3 regions of the Kitasatospora sp. NPDC008115 genome follow, and region 1 is predicted to be linked to each of the others. Evidence: riboswitches for the same ligand, from Rfam matches in the RefSeq annotation. Region 1 holds a riboswitch; each other region holds the start of a gene.
The links. Region 1 has a riboswitch for thiamine pyrophosphate ahead of ACFZBX_RS02525 (purine-cytosine permease family protein). Riboswitches for the same ligand answer to the same signal wherever they lie in the genome.
Positions count from the first base shown of each region.

Region 2: linked by a shared signal. The riboswitch ahead of thiC (phosphomethylpyrimidine synthase ThiC) and the one ahead of ACFZBX_RS02525 (purine-cytosine permease family protein) in region 1 are both predicted to bind thiamine pyrophosphate.
Region 3: linked by a shared signal. The riboswitch ahead of thiO (glycine oxidase ThiO) and the one ahead of ACFZBX_RS02525 (purine-cytosine permease family protein) in region 1 are both predicted to bind thiamine pyrophosphate.

Region 1 covers NZ_JBIBHU010000001.1:564,477-568,799, reverse strand. Annotated here, with positions in the region: gene ACFZBX_RS02530 (glycerophosphodiester phosphodiesterase family protein) at 1-575, opposite strand, end outside; gene ACFZBX_RS02525 (purine-cytosine permease family protein) at 670-2,121, opposite strand; TPP riboswitch at 2,115-2,263, opposite strand; gene ACFZBX_RS02520 (S1C family serine protease) at 2,446-4,176, shown strand; tRNA gene ACFZBX_RS02515 (tRNA-Ser) at 4,243-4,323, shown strand, end outside.
Region 2 covers NZ_JBIBHU010000003.1:216,210-220,532, reverse strand. Annotated here, with positions in the region: gene ACFZBX_RS05380 (SPFH domain-containing protein) at 1-1,402, opposite strand, end outside; gene ACFZBX_RS05375 (hypothetical protein) at 1,528-1,734, opposite strand; TPP riboswitch at 1,897-2,031, shown strand; gene thiC (phosphomethylpyrimidine synthase ThiC) at 2,027-3,859, shown strand; gene ACFZBX_RS05365 (VOC family protein) at 4,266-4,323, opposite strand, start outside.
Region 3 covers NZ_JBIBHU010000013.1:104,461-108,783, reverse strand. Annotated here, with positions in the region: gene ACFZBX_RS18325 (thiazole synthase) at 1-623, opposite strand, end outside; gene thiS (sulfur carrier protein ThiS) at 627-848, opposite strand; gene thiO (glycine oxidase ThiO) at 845-2,008, opposite strand; TPP riboswitch at 2,000-2,112, opposite strand; gene ACFZBX_RS18310 (NAD(P)/FAD-dependent oxidoreductase) at 2,196-3,428, shown strand; gene ACFZBX_RS18305 (Rv2175c family DNA-binding protein) at 3,488-3,853, shown strand; gene thiE (thiamine phosphate synthase) at 3,850-4,323, shown strand, end outside.

The sequences.
Region 1 (4,323 bases):
TGCGGCGCGGCGGCCGCCACCCGGGCCAGCGCGACGGAGGAGAAGCTCATGATCCGGGCGTTGACGCCGTGGCCCCCGGCCGCCGTCCCGCCGCCGGCGCCGCTCCCGCCGCCGATCCCGAACCGCTCCAGCACCCGCAGCAGCTCGGACTCCACCCGGCCGCGGAAGCGCACCGGGTGCTTGGTCTCGATCGCGAGGTCCACCGGGCGCCCGCAGTCCACGACCAGCTCCAGCAGGCTCTCCAGCCGCAGCACCCCGCGCAGCTCCGGGTCCTCGCTCGGCCGGCCGGTCTTCCAGGCCCCGAAGTCGTGCGCCTCCAGCTCCGCCAGCGTCATCGCGGAGACCGTGCCCCGGCCGTCCGAGACCCGCCCGATCCGCCGGTCGTGCACGCAGACCAGCTGCCCGTCGGCGGTCACCCGCACATCGCACTCCAGGGCGTCCGCCCCCTCGGCGAGCGCCCGGCGGTAGGCGGCGAGGGTGTGCTCGGGCAGGGCGAACGAGGAACCGCGGTGGGCGATCACCTGGACGGGCGGCGCGGTGCGGGCCGTCGCGGGCGAGACATCGGGGCTGGTCACGCCCTACACGATAGGACGCGGACATGACGCGCAGGCGAAGACGGCCCCAACCCGAGGGGCCGTCTTCGCCTCCGCGTCCGGGGCCGGGCGGGCGTCAGCGCGCGGCGGCGGACCGGTCCCGGGCGAGCGGGGTGAGCGCCCAGGTGGCCAGGGCCGGCACCAGGAAGCCGAACAGCGAGGCCGAGGTCCACTCCTGCGGGGTGAAGTGCAGCGCCTCCTGCGCGGAGGTCCAGAGGTCCGTCCACCAGCCGGCCACCGCCGTCGGCGCGATCAGCTGGTAGGTGGCGAAGCCCAGTGCCCACGGCAGCAGCATCAGCCACCGGGACGGCGCGTCGGCGGAGAGGTTCCAGCCGCGCCGCCCGGCACCGAGGAAGTAGTCGACCGCCAGCACCGCGAACATCGGCACGAAGACCGAGCCGATCAGGCCCAGGAAGGCGTAGTAGGACTCGGTGAACTCGGTGATCTGCAGCGCGAGCACGGTGATCAGCACACCGGTGCCGCCCGTCAGCACCCGGCGGTCGACCTTCGGCAGCAGGTTGTGGATCGACATCGCGGTCGAGTAGACGTTGGCGAAGGACTGGTCGGTCTCGCGCAGCACCAGCACCAGCAGGAACAGCCAGCCGGCCCAGACGCCGAGGAACGAGTCGAAGATCCGCTCCGGGTCGCCGTCCGCCTGGAGCAGCGCCATCAGCCCGAGCACGTAGCACCAGACCTGCGCGATCGTGTAGCCGGAGAAGCTGCCCCAGAACGCCGCGCGCGGGGTGCGCGAGTGCCGGGTGTAGTCGGCGGCGAGCGGCACGAAGGAGATCGACACCGCGATCATCGCGTCGGTCGCGGGCAGGAAGCCGTGCCAGTTGCCCGCGCCCGGGTCCGGGACGCCGTGCCGGCCGAGCTGGACGGTGAAGTAGACCATCGCGACCGCCACCGCGGCGGCGACGAAGCGGCGCAGCACCGCGATCGCGCCGAGCGGCCAGATGGTCAGCGCGGTGGTCAGCGCGCCGGCCAGCACGACGAAGACCCAGCGGTAGCCCTCGGTGCCGACCACGGTCTGCGCGCCGAGCGCGATCGTCAGCAGCTCGTAGACGCCCCAGCCGACGCACTGGACGATGTTGAGCACCGTCGGCACGTAGGACAGCCGGGTGCCGAACAGCCCGCGCAGGTTCGCCATGGCGGGCGCGCCGGTCCGGGCGCCGATCAGGGCGGCCACGCCGAGCATCGCGGTGCCGACCACGGTGCCGGCCACGATCGCGGTCACGGCGGCGGCCAGCGACAGCTCGCTGCCCTTGGCGCCGAGCACGGTCGCGGCGGTGGTGAAGCCGATCAGCGAGACGCCGAGGTTCATCCAGAGCGCGAAGTGGTCGCGGAAGCGCAGGGTGCGGGGCGGCTCGGTGTCCAGCACCAGCGGTGCCTCGGTGCGGCCCGCGGGCTCAAGGACGGCGGTGGCCGCGCCGTGGGAACCGGCGGCGGCGCCCGAGGCGTCCTGCCGAGGGGGGACGCCCGGGGCCGCGGGCGCGCCGGAGGACGAGGATGACGAAGCAGGCGGCATGGCCGATTTCTCCCTACGCCGGCATTACCCGGACAGGTTCCGGCGGTCTGCGCCCCCTCGACGGCCGTCCACGGGACTCCGTGGCATACGGTCGACCGGCGCACTCTCAGCCTGGTGGGTCCAAGCTCCCGCGTGTCAGTTCGGAGCGACAGGCTAGTCGGCCGCGGGGAGAACGCCAAGGCGGGCGGGGTCGCGCACGGCGCTGCGGCGGCCGTCGGGCCCGGCTAAGGATTCTTATGAGTTCTTCAGAAGGGTCCTTACGGCAATCGAATCGGGTGTGCGAAAAACTATGGTTGTTGGTCCTGTCAGCTATGGAGGTCGTCCGTGAGCACCGAGCGCGAGGTTGGGTCCACCGGGTCGCAGGGGGAGCAGCCCTCCGGCGGCCAGGGGGTGGTGGGTTCCGCTTCTGACGGTCCGGCGCAGCAGCCTGCGGCCGGCCTGCCGTCCTCCGCCCAGCCGGCCGCCGAGGCGGGCTCCGGCGGGTTCACGCCCACGCTGGCGTTCAGCAAGGTCGCCGCCCCGGAGCCGGCCGCCGCCCCGGCGCCCGCCCCGGCCGCCGAGTCCGGGTACCTCGACGCCCCGCCGCCGGTCCTGCCGCCCGCGCCCGCGGCCCCGGCCGCCCCGGTCGCTCCGGCGCCCGTCGCGCCCGTCGCCGCCCCGCACGGCGGCAACCCGTACGCGACCCCGGCCCCGGGCACGCCGGTGCCCCCGGCGCTCGCCGCGCACGACCCGTTCGCCGCCCCCGGCGCCCCGCAGGGCCCGGGCGCCACCGGCCGGCACCACCACCCGTTCGGCGCCGGCCAGCCGCTCGGCGGCTGGGGCGCCCCGCACGACATCACCCCCGGCGCGCCCGGGGCCCCCGGTGGTCCCGGCGGCCCGCTCGGCTACCCGGGCGAGTACCCCGGCGCGCCGCTCCCCGGCGGCCCGCGCAAGAAGCGCGGCGGCCTGATCGCCCTGGTCACGGCCGTCGCCCTGGTGGCCGGCGTGGCCGGCGGCGCGGTCGGCGTGGCCATCGCCGACCGCGACGGCGGGAGCGTCAGCGCCAAGGCCGGCCGCACCTCCACCACGGTCCAGGCCAACAACTCGCAGAAGAACGAGGCCGCCCCGGGCTCGGTCGCCGGCATCGCGCAGAAGGCGCTGCCCAGCGTCGTCACCATCAAGGCCCAGGGCAACGGCGAGTCCGGCACCGGCACCGGCTTCGTCTTCGACACCGAGGGCCACATCCTCACCAACAACCACGTGGTCGCGCCCGCCTCCAGCGGCGGCGGCAAACTGACCGTCAAGTTCGCCGACGGCTCCTCCTACCCCGCCTCCGTGCTGGGCCGCGCCGAGGGCTACGACGTCGCCGTCATCAAGCTCGACAACCCGCCCAAGGAGAAGCTGACGCCGCTGCCGCTGGCCGACTCCGACAAGGTGAACGTCGGCGACTCCACCATCGCCATCGGCGCGCCGTACGGCCTGGAGTCCACCGTCACCACCGGCATCATCAGCGCCAAGGACCGCCCGGTCGCCTCCGGCGACGAGACCGGCGCGCAGTCCTCGTACATGAACGCCCTGCAGACCGACGCCTCCATCAACCCCGGCAACTCCGGCGGCCCGCTGCTGGACTCCGGCGGCGGTGTGATCGGCATCAACTCGGCGATCCAGTCCAACGCCTCCAGCAACGGCCGGGCCGGCTCCATCGGCCTCGGCTTCGCGATCCCGATCAACCAGGCCAAGTGGGTCGCCGACACCCTGATCAAGACCGGCAAGCCGGTCTACGCCAAGCTCGACGTGCTGCGCAACGACGACTACAAGGGCGACGGCGCGCAGATCCAGACCCGCGACATCCAGGGCCAGCCGGCCGTCACCCCCGGCGGCGCCGCCGACAAGGCCGGCCTCAAGCCCGGCGACGTCATCACCAAGCTCGGCGGCAGCCCGATCGAGAACGGCCCGGCCCTGGTCAGCAAGATCTGGACGCACAAGCCCGGCGAGACCGTCGACGTCGAGTACACCCGCAACGGCCAGACCGCCACCACCAAGGTCACCCTCAGCGAGCGCGTCGGAGACAACTGACCCCCACCCCGCCCCGGAAACCGGGTGCACCGAACCCCGCCGGACCCGTTAGGCTGACCTCCGCCTGGAGAGCTGCCCGAGCGGCCTAAGGGAACAGTCTTGAAAACTGTCGTGCGGTGACCCCGTACCGTGGGTTCGAATCCCACG
Region 2 (4,323 bases), on a different contig from region 1:
GGGCGGCGCCGTCCGGGCCGGCCGTGGAGAGCAGCCGGCGGGCCAGGCCCAGCCCGGTGCCGCCCATCGCGAGCGCCTTGGCGAACAACTCGCCCATCCCGTCGGCCCCGTTGAGCAGCACCATGTGCTCGACGTTGCCGAAGGACTCGGCGGCGGCCCGGACGATCTGCGGCCACTGCTCGGCCAACTCCTGGGCGACCACCGCGTCCTGGTTCTCGGACAGGGCGGTGGCCCGCGCCTTGATTCCCTCGGCCCTGGCCAGCCCGATCGCCCGGGCCGCCGCGGCGTCGGCCAGGCCGCGCGCCTCGGCCGCGGATGCCTCGGCCTGGCCGGCCGCGGTGGTCGCCTCGGCCTGCGCCAGACCGCGCAGCCGGGTGGCCTCGGCGTCCGCCTCGGCCGCGACCCGGACCCGGCTGGCCTCGGCCGCCGCCGCCAGCTCGGTCTCCCGGGCCTGCGCCTGGGCGGCCGAGATCCGGGCGTCGCGGGCCGCCTCGGCGCTGGTGCGGGTGTCGTACGCGCGGGCGTCGGCGGGCTTGCGCACGTCGATCTGGAGCTGCTGCTCCTTGCGCCGGGCCTCCAGTTCGGCGACCCGGGTCTCCTGGACCACCACCTCCTGCCGGGCGGCGGCGTCCGCGAGCGGCCCGGCCTGCCGGGTGCGGGCGGTGGCGGTGTCCATCTCGGCCTGGTACGAGGACTGCTGGATCTCGCTGTTGCGGGTCGCCTCGGCCTTGCGGGCGGCGGCCTCCTGCTCGGCCTCGGTGGCCAGTCGGTCCGCCTCGGCCTGGGCGATCCGGGCGTCCCGCTGGACGGCGGCGGCGTGCGGGATGGCGAGGTTCTTGATGTAGCCGGTCGGGTCGATGATCTCCTGGATCTGCAGGGTGTCGATGATCAGCCCGAGCTTCTCCATCTCCAGCCCGGAGGCGGCCCGGGTCTCGCCGGTGAGCCGTTCGCGGTCGCGGATCATGTCCTCGACGGTGAGCCCGCCGACGATCGAGCGCAGGTGGCCGGCGAAGACGTTGTGGACGCGCTGGCTGATCAGCTTCTGCTGGTCCAGGAAGCGGCGGGCGGCGTTGGCGATCGACACCTCGTCGTCGCCGACCTTGAAGATCACCACGCCCTTCACCCGGACCGGGATGCCCTGGGTGGTGACGCACTCGACGTTCAGCTCGGCCTCGTTGAGGTCCAGCGAGAGCCGCCGGACCCCTTGCAGGCCGGGGGTGACGAGGGTGCCGCGACCGGTGACGATCCGGAAGCCCAGACCGTCGCCGACCCCCTCGGTGCGGTGCCGGGAACCGGAGATGATCAGTGCCTCGTTCGGCTCCGCCACCCGCCACATGAGTTTGAAGAGCGTGATCCCGACGACCAGTGCCGCGGCGACCGCCCCGGCGACGATGTAGCCCATGGTCCAACTCCCCCTTCCGGCGCTGGAGAAGCGCCGATTCGGATTGTCCGCCCGGGCCGATCCGGGGGAAAGGGAAGTGACATGACGGACCGTCACAAGGTCGTCACCGGACGGTCATCGGCGCGTCACGGGCCGATCGGCGCCACGTACACCGTCCTCGGCGGCTGGTACTCGATCACCACCACCGGCGTCCCGACCGTCAGCCGCTCGCCCGGCACGGCCAGGTAGGCGAGGAACGCCTCGGTGCCCTGACGCTCCGGCACGTGCACCATCACCTCGCCGACCAGCCCCGCGCCAACCGCCCCGGTGACCCGCCCCGTGCTCCCGACCACGCCGGCCTCCTCGACTCGTCGACTACGGGGCCAGTCTGCCCGCAGAGGAGGCCTCCCGTCCCCCGTTCACCGTCCGGACCTCGGCGTTCCCCCTCCAGGACCCCCTCTGGACCTCCGGCGATCGGCTCGCTACGGTGTTGGACGTCATGCGCGGGCAACACCGCCTGCGGACGCGGGAGCTCGGAGCACCGGGCTGAGAGGGCGCTGAACGGGACGTCGACGGACGGACCGGAGGCTGCGTCGACCGCAGGAACCTGACCGGGTAATGCCGGCGTAGGGAGTTTGAGGTCCGATGACCACCTTTGAGGCACAGCCGCAGTCTGCCCGTCCGCAGTCCGGCGACGGGACCGCCGTCACCAGCGCGGGCACCGGCTACCCCACCCCGGCCTGGCGCAAGGCCCATCGCCAGGGGTCCCGCCCCGACCTGCGCGTGCCGTACCGCGAGGTCGTGCTCACCAACGGCAGGACCGTCCCGCTGTACGACACCTCAGGGCCGTACACCGACCCGGACTACGAGCCGGACGTGCGGCGCGGCCTGCCCGCGCTGCGCGACGCCTGGATCCGCCAGCGCGGCGACGTCGAGGAGTACGACGGCCGCGAGGCGCGCCCCGAGGACGACGGCATCAGGCACACCTCGCCGCGCGGCGGCGACCTGCGCAACCTCGACGCCGTCTTCCCCGGCCGCCCGCGCCGCCCGCTGCGCGGCCGTGACGGCGCCGCCGTCACCCAGCTCGGGTACGCCAAGCGCGGCATCGTGACCCCCGAGATGGAGTTCGTCGCCCTGCGCGAGGGCCTGGAGCCGGAGTTCGTCCGCGAGGAGGTCGCCCGCGGCCGGGCCGTCATCCCGGTCAACGTGAACCACCCCGAGGTCGAGCCGGCGATCATCGGCACCAACTTCCTGGTGAAGATCAACGCCAACATCGGCAACTCCGCCGTCACCTCCTCGATCGAGGAGGAGGTGGAGAAGATGACCTGGGCCACCCGCTGGGGCGCCGACACCGTCATGGACCTCTCCACCGGCCGCAACATCCACACCACCCGCGAGTGGATCCTGCGCAACTCCCCCGTGCCGATCGGCACCGTGCCGCTCTACCAGGCGCTGGAGAAGGTCGACGGCAAGGCCGAGGAGCTGAGCTGGGACGTCTACCGCGACACGATCATCGAGCAGTGCGAGCAGGGCGTCGACTACATGACGGTGCACGCCGGCGTGCTGCTGCGCTACGTGCCGCTGACCGCCCGCCGCAAGACCGGCATCGTCTCGCGCGGCGGCTCGATCATGGCCGCCTGGTGCCTGGCGCACCACCGGGAGAACTTCCTCTACACGAACTTCGAGGAACTCTGCGACATCCTCGCGAGCTACGACGTCACCTTCTCCCTCGGTGACGGCCTGCGCCCCGGCTCGATCGCCGACGCCAACGACGAGGCGCAGTTCGCCGAGCTGCAGACGCTGGGCGAGCTGGGCCGGATCGCCCGCGCCAAGGACGTCCAGGTGATGATCGAGGGCCCGGGCCACGTCCCGATGCACAAGATCAAGGAGAACATGGATCTCCAGAAGGAGATCTGCGACGAGGCCCCCTTCTACACCCTGGGCCCGCTCACCACCGACGTCGCGCCCGGCTACGACCACATCACCTCGGGCATCGGCGCCGCGATGATCGCCTGGTGGGGCACCGCGATGCTCTGCTACGTCACGCCCAAGGAGCACCTGGGCCTGCCCAACCGCGACGACGTGAAGACCGGCGTCATCACCTACAAGATCGCCGCCCACGCCGCCGACCTCGCCAAGGGCCACCCCGGCGCCCAGGCCTGGGACGACGCCCTCTCCGACGCCCGCTTCGAGTTCCGCTGGGAGGACCAGTTCAACCTGGCCCTCGACCCGGAGACGGCCCGCGACTTCCACGACGAGACCCTCCCCGCCGAACCCGCCAAGACCGCCCACTTCTGTTCGATGTGCGGCCCGAAGTTCTGCTCGATGAAGATCTCCCAGAAGATCCGCGACGAGCACGGCGACGGCGCCACCGCCGTCGCGTCCGGCTACGACGCCGATGCCCTGGCCGGCATGCAGGCCATGTCCGAGGAGTTCAAGGCCCAGGGCAACAAGGTCTACCTCCCCCTGGCCGACTGACGTCCGCGTCCGAAGCGCCGCCCCGAGTACCTTCCGGGACGGCGCTTCGTCGTTCTCGGCTCCGCCGTTCGTCCGCAGGCGGCGCGTGAGACGTCGCCCGGTCGGCGCGAGCCGCGCCGTGGCCCCGTTGGTCGACGGTGACCATGCGGTGACGGTGGCTCGGCAGTGCCACGAGGGCCACGTGCGTTCGGTCGTGTCGTCCGGGCGGCTCCCGGCCGGCGGCGAGTGTGGGGGAACACCGGGCGGACGAGTTCGTGGACATGGCCGATTCCCCCCGGAGCCGAGGCGGACGCAGCACCGGAAAAGAGCTTCCGGGATTGATCGTTCGCGCACCAGTGCCGCAGCCGTCGCCATCGGGTGGCGGTGGACCGGACGGCCCGGGCGGTTCCGGGAGGGGCGCGGCCGGTCAGGCGGCGTCCTCGGGGTACCAGCGGAGTTCGACGGTGTTGCCGTCCGGGTCCTGG
Region 3 (4,323 bases), on a different contig from region 1:
GAGGCCAGCATCACCGCGGCGCAGCCCAGCTCCATCGCCAGCGCGACGTCCGAGGCGGTGCCCGCGCCGGCGTCCAGGATCACCGGGACGCCCGCGCCCTCCACGATCAGCTGGAAGTTGTGCGGGTTGCGGATGCCGAGGCCGGAGCCGATCGGCGAGCCCAGCGGCATGATCGCCGCGCAGCCGACGTCCTCCAGCTTGCGGGCCAGCACCGGATCGTCGTTGGTGTACGGCAGCACCGTGAAGCCGTCGTCGACCAGCGTCTCGGCGGCGTCCAGCAGCTCGATCGGGTCCGGCAGCAGGGTCCGCTCGTCGGCGATCACCTCCAGCTTCACCCAGTCGGTGCCGAGCGCCTCGCGGGCCAGCCGGGCGGTCAGCACGGCCTCGCCGGCGGTGAAGCAGCCGGCCGTGTTGGGCAGCACCCGGATGCCGTTGCGGGTCAGCACGTCGAGCACCGAGCCCTGGGTGCCGGCGTTCACCCGGCGCATCGCCACCGTGGTCAGCTCGGTGCCGGACACCCGGAGCGCCTGCTCCAGGACCTCCAGGCTGGGGGCGCCGCCAGTGCCCATGATCAGCCGGGAGGAGAAGGACGTCCCGGCGATGGTGAGAAGGTCGTCGGCCATCGGTCAGCCTCCCTGGACGGCGGTGAGGATCTCGATCCGGTCGCCCGCCGACAGCGGCGTGCGCGGCCACTCGGCGCGCGGCACCACGGCCTCGTTCAGGGCGGCGGCGACGCCGGAGTGCGCCTGGCTGAGGGTGGCGACCACCTCGGCCAGGGTGGTCGAGGCGGGCACCTCGCGGGGCTCGCCGTTGACGCTCAGGGGGATGTCGCTGGTGCGGGGGCTCATGCCGGGACCTTCGTGAATCGGGTGGGGGAGAACGGGCGGGCGAGTTCCGGCAGGTCGCCGGTGGCCAGGTACTCGGCCACCAGGTCGCCGGTGACAGGGGTCAGCAGCACGCCGTTGCGGTAGTGGCCGGTGGCGGCGACCAGGCCGGGCAGCGCGGTCGGGCCGAGCAGCGGCGCGTTGTCCGGCGAGCCGGGGCGCAGCCCGGCGCCGGTCTCCACCAGCGGCAGCTCGGTGATGCCGGGGACCAGCTCGTGCGCGTCGCGCAGCAGCTCGTACACCCCGCCGGCGGTCACGGTGGTGTCGTAGCCCTGCTCCTCGGTGGTCGCGCCGACCACCAGCTCGCCGTTCTCGCGCGGCACCAGGTAGAGGTGGCCGCCGCGGACGACGGCGCGCACGTTGCGGGAGAGGAACGGCCGGTACGCCTCGGGCACCCGCAGCCGCAGCACCTGGCCCTTGACCGGGCGGATCGCCGGCAGCACGCCCGCGGGCAGGCCGGGCAGCAGGTGGCTGCGCGATCCGGCCGCGAGGACCACCCGGTCGGCGGTGACGGTCTCCTCGGTGGCCAGCCGGGCGCCGGTCGCCCGGTCCTGCTCGACCAGCAGCTCGGTGACCTCGGTGCGGTGCACCACCACGCCGGCCCGTTCGCACGCGTGCAGCAGGGCCCCGGCCAGTCGGCGGCCGTCCACCTGGTGGTCGTCGCCGACGTGCAGGCCGCCGCGCACGCCGGGGGCGAGCATCGGCTCCAGCCGGCGGGCCTCGCGGCCGGTGAGCCACTGGGAGTCCAGGCCGAGCCGCTGGTGGAAGGCGTGCAGCTCGCGCAGTTCGGCGCGGTCGTCGGAGTCGAGGGCGACGGCGATGGTGCCGCACTGCCGGTAGCCGGTGTCGTGGCCGCCGCTCGCCTCGGTGAGTTCGGCGGCGAAGGCCGCGTACCGCTCGTTGGAGGCCATCCCGAGGCGCAGCAGCGGCTCCTCGCCGTACTGGAGTTCGGTGACCGGGGCGAGCATGCCCGCCGCGACGTCGGCGGCGCCGTGGCCCGGCCGGGCATCGATCAGGAGGACGCGCAGTCCGCGCTGGGCCGCCCGCCAGGCGACGACGAGTCCGATGATCCCACCGCCGATGACCAGCACCTCGGCGTGGGCGCCCCGTACCAGGCGTGTCAAAACTGTTCTCCCTTCGCCGGAATGACCCGGATCAGGTTCGGACGGTCGCAGGCCGTGCCAGCCCGCCTCTCAGCCCGGTCCGCCGGGCTCCCGCGATGGTGCCCCCACCTTAACTCCGGGCGGTGCGCCCCCTGAAGGCGCCTGCTGCGGGCCCTAGGTCCGGAGACCTCGGACCGGGCTCAGTACAGTGACGGGCGTGGCTGAGCTGAGCGGAACGGGACAGACGGATCGGGTGGTCGTGGTCGGCGCCGGGCTGGCCGGGGCGCAGTGCGCCGCGGTGCTGCGGCGCGACGGCTGGCAGGGGCGGATCACGCTGGTCGGCGAGGAGCCGCACGCGCCGTACGACCGGCCGCCGCTCTCCAAGGACGTCCTGCTCGGCAAGACCGACAACCCCGCCCTCGACCTCGACTTCGACCAGCTCGGCGTCGAGCTGCTCCCCGGCCGCCGCGCCACCGGCCTCACCCCCGGCGGCGCGGGCGGCGTGCTGCACACCGACGCCGGGGACGAGCCCTACGACGCGCTGGTGATCGCCACCGGCGCCGAGCCGCGCGCCCTGCCCGGCGCCGAGCGCGCCCACCTGCTGCACACCCTCGACGACGCGCTCGCGCTGCGCGCCCTGCTGCGCCCCGGCCTGCGCCTGGTGCTGGTCGGCGCGGGCTGGATCGGCGCCGAGGTGGCCACCGCCGCCCGGGCGGCCGGCTGCGAGGTGACCGTCGTCGAGGCCGGCCCGGCGCCCGTCCCCGGCGTGCTGCCCGCCGAGGTCGGCCGGGCGATGGCCGCCTGGTACGCCGAGGCCGGCGTCGACCTGCGCTGCGGCACCGGCGTCAGCGCCGTCGAGCCGGGCGCGGTGCTGCTCGCCGACGGCTCGCACCTGCCCGCCGACGAGGTGGTGGTCGGCGTCGGCGCCCGCCCGGCCACCGGCTGGCTGGCCGGCACCGGGGTCGCCCTGGACGCCGCCGGCGCCGTCCTGGTCGACGAGCGGCTGCGCACCACCGTGCCCGGCGTCCTCGCGGCCGGCGACTGCGTCAGCTACCCCTCGGCGCGCTCCGGCACCCGGCTGACCGTCCAGCACTGGGACCACGCGCTGCAGTCCGGCGAGGCGGTGGCCGCCACCCTGCTCGGCACCGACGCGCCGCCGTACGACCCGGTGCAGTACTTCTGGTCCGAGCAGTTCGGGCGGATGGTGCAGTACGCCGGGCGGCACGGCGCGGACGACGAGCTGCTGTGGCGCGGCTCGCCGGACGGCGCCGGCTGGTCGGTGCTCTGGCTGCGCGACGGCGCCCTGCGCGCGCTGCTCGCGGTGGACCGGCCGCGCGACCTCACCCAGGGCCGGCGGCTGATCGAGCGCGGCGCCGTGCTCGACCCGGCCCGCGCCGCCGACCCGGAGGTCCCGCTGAAGTCGGCGCTCGCCGCCGGGTAGCGGCGGGCGGCGGCCCCGGTTGGTGCGCGGCGGGCCGCCGAGGTGGCAGTCTGGTGCTTGTGAGTGAGATCGAAGCCAAGATTGAAGCCCTGGTCCCCGCGTGGCTGTACCTCCCCGACATCTCGGAGAAGTGGGGACTGGTGGTCACCGAGGTCCGCAACATGGTCAAGAAGGGTGACCTGATCGCCGTCCGCCGCGGTCCCAACAAGTCGCTCCAGGTCCCGGCGGCGTTCATCGACGAGACCGGCCCGGTGAAGCACCTGGTCGGCACGCTGACGGTGCTGCGCGACAGCGGGTTCAGCGACGAGGAGATCCTTGAGTGGATGTTCTCCGAGGACCCGTCGCTGCCCGGCACCCCCGTCCAGGCGCTCTGGGAGAACCGGGCCACCGAGGTCAAGCGCCGCGCCCAGGCGATGGCGCTGTGACCGACCTGGCCGCGACCGGCCCGGCCGTGACCGACCGCCGGGCCCGGCTCGCTGACGCGCGGCTGTACCTGTGCACCGACGCCCGGCGCGAGCGCGGCGACCTCGCCGAGTTCCTGGACGCCGCGCTGGCCGGTGGCGTGGACATCGTCCAGCTCCGGGACAAGGGCCTGGAGGCCAGGCAGGAGCTGGCGGCACTGGAGGTCTTCGCGGACGCCTGCCGCCGGCACGGCAGGCTGCTCGCCGTCAACGACCGCGCCGACGTCGCCCACGCGGCCGGCCCGGACGTGCTGCACCTCGGGCAGGACGACCTGCCGGTGCCCGCCGCCCGGGCGATCATCGGCGAGGACGTGCTGATCGGGCGCTCCTGCCACGCCGAGTCCGAGGTGGACGCGGCCGCCGCCGAACCCGGCGTCGACTACTTCTGCACCGGCCCGGTCTGGCCGACCCCGACCAAGCCGGGCCGCCACGCG